DNA from 2 places in the Enterobacter pseudoroggenkampii genome. Region 1 is predicted to be linked to the other one. Evidence: predicted binding sites of a transcription regulator. Region 1 holds the regulator's gene; the other holds the start of a gene.
The links. The regulator Fur, encoded in region 1, represses iron uptake genes when iron is present. The targets are predictions, from matches to a motif close to ATAATAATGAGAACNACTATCAA.
Positions count from the first base shown of each region.

Region 1 (4,212 bases):
TATTAGCGGCCTGGTGGTAATTGACGTCGCGCCCGTGGATTATGACGTCCGTCGTCACGACGAGATTTTTGCCGCCATTAATGCGGTCACAGAAGCGGGTGTCGCGACACGCCAACAGGCGGCTGCCGTCATGCGTGAGCATCTTGATGAAGAAGGCGTCGTGCAGTTCCTGCTGAAGTCGTTTGTTGACGGGCAATGGCGTTTTAACGTGCCGGTGCTCTGGGACCAGTACAACAACATCGTGGGCTGGAAAACCGTCCCCGCCTGGCCGCACCCTACCCTCTTTATTCGCGGCGGAAACTCACCTTACGTAACCGACGCGTACCGCGACACGCTGCTGGCCCAGTTCCCGCAGGCTCGCGCCCACGTTATTGCCGGTGCCGGGCACTGGGTGCATGCGGAAAAACCTGACGCCGTGCTGCGCGCCATTCGCCGCTATCTTGCTGATACTGCAAATTGATTAAAAAGAGAGCGACTGGAAGGCTGCAGGCGTCCAGTCGTTGGCGTGCCGTTTTTGGTGATGTATGATGGCGCGCTTATCGCCCGGGCATTAGCAGGGCGGCGTGTTTCCCCCGAAGTCTCAGAATCATGGCCAAAGAACAAACGGACCGTACGACACTAGATCTGTTCGCGAATGAGCGTCGCCCGGGACGACCCAAGACGAATCCGCTTTCGCGCGATGAACAGCTGCGTATCAATAAACGCAACCAGCTTAAACGCGATAAAAATCGTGGGCTTAAGCGTGTCGAACTGAAGCTTAACGCCGACGCCGTCGATGCGCTGAACGAGCTGGCCGACGCGCGAAATATCAGCCGCAGTGAACTCATTGAAGAGATGTTGATCGCTCAGCTTGAAACGTTACGCGGCCAGGCATAAGTCTGAAAATCCCCTTTATCGCCCTTTTCATGTAGCACAGAGTGCAGTCCTGCGCGATAGCTGTTTCCGCAGGGTTGCCAGTTCTGCTATTATTGCCCTTATCCGTGGCCGAATTGCGCCACCATACTATTAAGTTTCAAGAGGTTATTTTACTCATGGCAATCATCGGCATTTTCTTTGGCAGTGATACCGGCAATACCGAAAATATCGCAAAAAACATTCAAAAACAGCTCGGTAAAGACGTTGCTGATGTGCATGACATCGCCAAGAGCAGCAAAGAAGATCTGGAAGGCTATGACATTTTGCTGCTGGGTATCCCAACCTGGTACTACGGTGAAGCCCAGTGCGACTGGGATGATTTCTTCCCGACGCTGGAAGAAGTCGACTTCAACGGTAAGCTGGTCGCCCTGTTTGGCTGTGGCGATCAGGAAGACTACGCCGAATACTTCTGTGACGCGCTGGGCACCATCCGCGACATCATTGAGCCGAATGGCGCGGTTATTGTAGGCCACTGGCCGACCGCCGGTTACCACTTCGAAGCGTCTAAAGGCCTGGCCGATGACGATCACTTCGTGGGTCTGGCCATCGACGAAGACCGTCAGCCAGAACTGACCGCCGAGCGTGTTGAGAAGTGGGTGAAGCAGATCCGTGAAGAACTGCACCTGGACGATATTCTGAACGCCTGATTATTTCGCGGCGCAACTGCGGTTGCGCCCATGCCCCAGGTCAAACCGATTAAATTAATCGCTACAATCTTTTAACTTTTTCGCCCAGACCTGTACAATGTCTCCCTGATAAAATGTGGTTTTCCATTGAGCAAGTTTGTTGGTGATACCCCATTTTTATAAGCATATTTTGCCTGAGACTTGCAGTTTTCATTTAGCCATGGCAGTTCTATAATGAGACGCATTATCCCAGGTGCATTTTCTGTCACTTCCTACAGAAGTGAATCGTTTAGCAACAGGACAGATTCCGCATGACTGACAACAATACCGCATTAAAGAAGGCTGGCCTGAAAGTTACGCTTCCTCGGTTAAAAATCCTTGAAGTGCTTCAGGGTCCAGACAATCACCATGTCAGTGCGGAAGACCTTTATAAACGTCTTATCGACATGGGTGAAGAGATTGGGCTGGCTACCGTCTATCGCGTGCTGAACCAGTTTGATGACGCGGGCATTGTTACCCGTCATAATTTCGAAGGCGGTAAATCTGTTTTCGAACTGACCCAGCAGCAGCACCACGATCACCTGATCTGCCTCGATTGCGGCAAGGTCATTGAATTCAGCGATGATTCCATCGAATCACGCCAGCGTGAAATCGCCGCGCGTCATGGCATCCGCCTGACCAACCACAGCCTGTACCTTTACGGTCATTGTGCTGAAGGCGATTGCCGCGAAGACGACCACGCGCACGACGCGAAATAAACAAGTGTTCATACTCTGAGCCAGCCGTAAGGTTGGCTTTTTTTTGCCTAAAAAAATGCCCGGTGGCGCAGCGCCACCGGGCATGATAACAGCGAGTTACTTACTGTTATTGCTTCGAATTTCTTTCCAAATCTGGTCGCAACGCTTCGCCACTTCCTGATCGTTACCGGTTTTACGCGCCTGGATACAGGCCTGGTAATCCATTACGCGGACATTTTCCTGCGTCGCGAACTGCTCATGCGCTTTCTCTTTCTTCAGCACGTTTAGCACGCTCTGACAGGCTTCAATTTTTTCCGGCGAACCTTCCGCAGTATTAATGCAGGCGCTATATGCCTCCTTCAGGCGGGAGTCCTCTTTTGGTGCCTGAGTCTGCGCACACGCCACCAGCCCTGATGCCAGCAACGCGACGACTACGATTTTTTTCATCATATACAGTCTCCATACCGGCGGGACTCAGCCCGCCAGTGCGTTTATCAGAAGATGGTGAATGGGGCGATAACCATGAATTTCACGTCACGTTCATCCTGGAAGATGTTGCCGTAACCGCCCGCATAGCTCGGGATATCGGAGTGGTTGTCATACTGGGTGAAGTGCAGTTTGAACATCGTGCCTTTCGCGCGGCCATCCTGCAGGGTATAGATTGCATCCAGGCTGTAGGAAGACTCTTTCAGGCGATAGTTGGGATCGTAGTATGCGTCCGGTGTTGCCATATCGGCAGGTTTTGCGTCCCAGGCGTAAGCGTAAGAAGCGCCCACCGCCCAGCCAGGCAGGTTCCAGTTTTTCAGGTCGTACATTGCACCGAAGAAGACCGCTTTCTCGCCGTCGGCGTTGAAGTCTGAGCGGTTATCCCACCAGATATCAAGACGGCCGTTGGAGGAGGCGTAGGTCGGAGTCATACGCTGCAGGAAGTAGCCCTGCTGCCCTTCCGCCTTCACCCATGTGCCTTCCAGACGCAAATCAACCTGACCAACCTTGTAGCCGAAGGTGAGTGCCTGCAGCCACGCGGTGCCGTCATAAATGTCATTGACCCCACCGTTACTGACTTTATCGCGCGTACCGTAGAACTGGTAGCTGGTACTCAGCGGGCTACCCGCGACATCAAACTTATAGCTGGCCTTGGCAAAGTACTGATCGATATAGCCTTGTGCCTGACCAAATGCCGCTTCAAGCACCAGATCGTTTTTGAAGTCGTATTTCGCGCCCAGCGAGTGCAGGTAATCGACTTTGGTTTTTTTATCGTTCTGGTAGAACTTGTCCATCTCGATGTGCCAAGGCGCTTTGTACTCGTTGGTCCACATATAGGAGAAGCTCAACGCACCCGCATCACCGTAGTCAAAGTTAGCCCCCGCTTCCGCACCCTGATAGGTACCCGGCATAAAGCTCCAGTGTGGCGCTAACAGAGTCTGGCCAGTTGGCTGAATATAACCGCCGCGCGCCCATACCGGACCGTATTTAAATTTCGCCGCGGCTTTGTAAAGGCTTATACCGCTCTTATCCCCGGACCAGTCTTCATCATAGGCTTTGTTGCTGGAGGAGAAGGCGATTTCGTTCGGGTGGCCGCTGTCGCCGTTTTCCGCCATTTCAATCGCGGTAAACGCAGCAATATCCAGACCGAACATATCCGCGGCATAGCCTGACTGGAAGTCCAGGTTGGCGTTCCAGGTGGAGTGAGAAAGGTTGGTTTTGTATTTATCTTCAGTGACGTCTTTACGGTCACGCTCACGCTGCCAGTAATAAATACCGCCCGTGAGGGTAGAATCTTCGATGAAACCCGCTGCTTTTGCCTCTGGCGCAATCACAAGTCCCGACATTGCTGTCACACCGGCAATAGCCAGCGCCAGCGCACTACGTTTGCCACTGAACGTACGCATAGATTATTCCTCTTTGACGAATTAAAACGCCTGAAACGGCGT
Region 1 is NZ_JAPMLV010000001.1:409,990-414,201, reverse strand. Features, by position in the region: gene ybfF (esterase) at 1-460, shown strand, start outside; gene ybfE (LexA regulated protein) at 589-876, shown strand; gene fldA (flavodoxin FldA) at 1,032-1,562, shown strand; gene fur (ferric iron uptake transcriptional regulator) at 1,853-2,299, shown strand; gene chiQ (ChiQ/YbfN family lipoprotein) at 2,396-2,725, opposite strand; gene chiP (chitoporin ChiP) at 2,773-4,170, opposite strand.

Region 2 (4,212 bases), 1.7 Mb from region 1:
TATAGCTGACGATGCTCGGCACGCTGCCGTGGAAGCCAAACGAGGTGAAAATGACCGGGATCGCGGAGAGCGCCAGCCCTTTTTCCAGCGGCAGCGTCAGCAGGTTAACCTTGTGCACGTGCGGCGCCAGCAGCACCAGCATGACAATCAGGAAGAGAATTTTAGCGCTGAACAGAAAACGGTTAAACAGATCGACCAGCGATGTGCCCACGCAGACCACGCCGCCGCCGATGAGCGCAAAGAAGATGGCGCCCGTCGCAGGGGTAATGTCAGAGCCAAACCAGTCGTTGACGCTGGAGGCGATGAGCTCACCGGCACCGCTGATATAGGCGGCGGTCAGGGCGTACATCAGGAACATCATGCTAAAGCCGGTTATCCACTGGCCGTAGCGTCCGAGATAGCGCGCCGCAAGCGAACCCAGACCGGTGTCGGCGGGTACGTGCTGGTAAACCTCAAGCAGCAACAGTGCGGTGTAACACATCAGCGCCCAGAGCGTTCCCAGCAGCAGCAGGGTCATGCCAAATCCCACGCCCGCGGCTGCCAGGGGCATTGCCAGCATTCCTGCGCCAATTGTCGTTCCGGCGACGATAAAAATACTTCCCAGAGTTCTGTTTTTCACGCTTTCCTCTACAACGCTTCTTAACCGCGACAAAATCTGCGGCGCAGAGTAAGGGAAAAGCCGTTACTCGTCAAATCACCGTTACAAGTGGTGTAAAAAATTTTTTACGTATTAATGACCCAGGCCTGTGCCTACCTCATAAGGGCAATACTGCTGCGCGACATTCCGGCGTAACGTAAACAATAAATACAAATTATCAAATTAAGTGAGGGTCTTATGGCAGGGGAGAATCCCTTTACCGCGGCATGGAGCCGGGGAGGTAACCTGTTGTGCCATGGTCACTGGATAATCAGCTGGCAGAATCAGCCCCTGAACCTTCCCGAGTCCCGTCGCGAAAAGGATATGGGCACCTGGGCAATCTATTCGGTTATTGATCCTGAAGATGAAACCTTTGCACAAGGCTTACAGGAAGATGAGTGGATCATCGAGAATGTCGACTGGTTAACGGATCTGTTTTTCGAGGTGGGTATTCCGCTGGAGACGTCCAGCTACCGCTATTTTTACCAGGCCGTGAATCCCCATGACTGGCGTTGCACCAGCTGTGCGGGGTGTATGTAAATTAACGCGGTGCCGGAAACCGGCACCGCGCTGAAATTAATTCTGCGTATCAAGAGTGGAGAGTTCTTTATCGATAAAGTAAAGACCTTCGCCGGATTTCCCGACCAGAGATAATTTATCCAGCACGGATTTAAACAGCTTCTCTTCTTCGTGTTGCTCAGCGACGTACCACTGCAGGAAATTAAAGGTTGGATAATCCTGGCTGGTCATCGCGGCATGAACCAGTTCGTTAATTTTCTGCGTGATAAGCTGCTCGTGCTCGTAGGTGGCGCGGAACAGTTCATCAAGAGAATTATACTCAGCGAACGGTGATGCCACGGTTTCAATGCGCGGCAGGCTGCCCGTATCTGTCAGATAATCAAACAGACGCTGCATGTGGGTCATCTCTTCCTGAGCGTGACGACGCAGAAACGCGGCAGCGCCCTCGAAACTGTGGTAGCTGCACCAGGCGCTCATCTGCTGGTAGAGCAGGGATGAAAAAAGCTCAAGGTTCATTTGTGCGTTGAGCTTGTCGATCATTTCAGTTTTCAGCATGGTGACGCTCCGGATTATTATTTCTGGTTCACAATGAGCGACACTATAATTTGTTATTTAATTATTTGCAAAACGTAAAATCTTTATTTTATTTATTTAAAATACGAATGGGAATAAAACGCATTGGCGATTTTTATAACTTATTAATGAGAATTATTTTTGTTCGTAATGAAATAAACTGCCAGCATGCGCTGGCAGCTTCGATTAATACCACGGATTAGTTGACTTAGGATTAACGGCGTAACCCATACATTTATACTGGATGGTCACGCTCTCGTTCAGGCACAAAGAGCCGCTGGTCAGAGTGCAGGTTTTAATGGGCTGACCATAGGCTGAGGCAGTGGCATAACCCATGCTCTGACACGCTTTTGCCGCCGTGCCGTTATTCACATACTCATCGGAATACGCATTTTGCAGCGCAGCCTGGCCGTAGTCGAGGCGGACGATGCCGTTCGGCGCGTCGAGGCTGCTGACTTCAGCCTGGCGGTTAATGGTACATCCCGCGAGCAGCAGGATTGTACCGGCTACAATGACTCTTTTCATGATTCGCTCTGAGTGGATGGAAATACGTTATCGTACCCGCAGATGCCCGCTGCAATGGCTGGAATAGCCGGACAATCTGCCCTCACTCTTCGCAACGGGTCGCGGTGAGCGCTTTCAGGCCATGCCCTGATATAAATGTGATGCGCATCACAAAAGTGTTGATTTTTGTGATGGTGGTCATATTATAGGCACGTTGATAATAAAGTTGTATAACAAGTTAATGGAGCATCATCGTGAAACTGCGCAAAATCCTGAAAAGTATGTGGGCCAATTACTGCCGCACCTTCAAAGACGTGCCGCCGGGCGCCATGTTCTGATAAAAAAACCTGCTTCGGCGGGTTTTTTTATACCTGCAGGCGATGAAGGGAGGATGCCAGGGGTGTGTTTTGCTACTATGGCGGCCTTTAAATAAGGAGAAAACCCCATGTCACAAAACCTGAGCGCCGATCAGGAACTGGTCTCTGACGTTGTCGCCTGTCAGCTGGTTATCAAACAAATCCTTGATGTTCTTGACGTGATTGCGCCGGTTGAAGTGCGCGAGAAGATGTCTACGCAGCTGAAAAACATCGATTTCGCCAGCCATCCCGCTGCCGCCGATCCGGTTACGCTTCGTGCGATCCAGAAAGCCATCGCGCTGATTGAACTGCGATTCACGCCGCAGGGTGAATCCCACTAAAACCGGGAAATGGGCGACGGCATGTGTCGCCCCTTGATACTGTCAGAAGAACGTCTGGACCAGCAGGTAGCTCGCCGCGCACGCGCAGCTTACCCCAATCAGCCCAGGCAGAATAAAGCTGTGGTTGATGATAAATTTGCCGATGCGGGTGGTGCCTGAACGGTCAAAGCCGATGCAGGCCAAATCACTTGGGTAGGTCGGCAGGACGAAATAGCCGTATGACGCAGGGAAAAAGGCGATCAGCATTTTCGGGTCGATGCCGAGCATGAGGCCCATAGGCGCAACGGCCGTCAGCGCAGCCGCCTGGCTGTTCACCAGTTTTGACACCAGAAACAGCACAATAGCATACGTCCACGGGTGGCTTTTCACGACGCCTTCCAGCGCCAGCTTTAACTCGTCGAGATGCGCCTGGAAAAAGGTATCGCTCATCCACGCCACGCCGAACACCGAGAAGATCGCGACCATACCGGCCTTAAACACCGCGCCGTTGGAAATCGCCGACGCGTTGACCTTACAGGCCATTAGCATCACGGCCCCTGCAATTAACATCATCATCTGAATAACAAGGTTCATCGACAGCGCCGTCATTTTGCCTTTCAGCTCAAAGGCGGGGCGCAGCTCAGGGAACGCACCCAGCAAAACGACCACGGCAATACCGGCAAAGAAAATCCACGTGGACCAGTAGGCCTGTTTAGGGAAACGCTGATTCATTAACGTCTCCGTTCCACCGTAGATAAACTCGCGCTGCTTAGGATCTTTCAGCTTTTCCTGAAACTCCATGTCATCCGCCAAATCTTTTCCGCGGCGTAAACTCCACAGGGCAGCAATAGCTACGCCGAAAAGTGAAGCGGGAACCGACACGGCGAGAATTTCCAGGATCCCCCACGCGTGGCCGATACCATGCTGGGCCGCCAGGATAGACACCAGCGACACCACGGCAACGGACACGGGGGAGGCGGTAATCGCCATCTGCGACGCGACCGATGCCACGGCCATGGGGCGCTCGGGGCGGATCCCTTTTTTCAGGGCGATATCCGCAATGATGGGGAACATGGTATAGACCACATGCCCGGTGCCGCACAGAAAGGTCAGCATCCAGGTGGTGAATGGGGCGAGCAGGGTGATGTGCTGTGGGTGTTTGCGCAGCAGACGTTCAGCAAACTGCATCATGACGTTGAGGCCACCCGCAGTCTGCAGCGTAGCGGCACAACCAATCACCGCGAGGATGGTCAGCATAACGTCTACCGGCGGCTTACCCGGTTGCAGACCAAAGACAAAACAT
Region 2 is NZ_JAPMLV010000001.1:2,084,921-2,089,132, reverse strand. Features, by position in the region: gene tyrP (tyrosine transporter TyrP) at 1-619, opposite strand, end outside; gene OTG14_RS10255 (hypothetical protein) at 836-1,177, shown strand; gene ftnA (non-heme ferritin) at 1,214-1,711, opposite strand; gene yecR (YecR family lipoprotein) at 1,916-2,254, opposite strand; gene azuC (stress response protein AzuC) at 2,488-2,571, shown strand; gene OTG14_RS10235 (DUF2766 family protein) at 2,679-2,930, shown strand; gene OTG14_RS10230 (anaerobic C4-dicarboxylate transporter) at 2,973-4,212, opposite strand, start outside.
Region 2: a site for Fur is predicted at 1,852-1,874, ahead of ftnA (non-heme ferritin). Genes of this name have one in related genera too.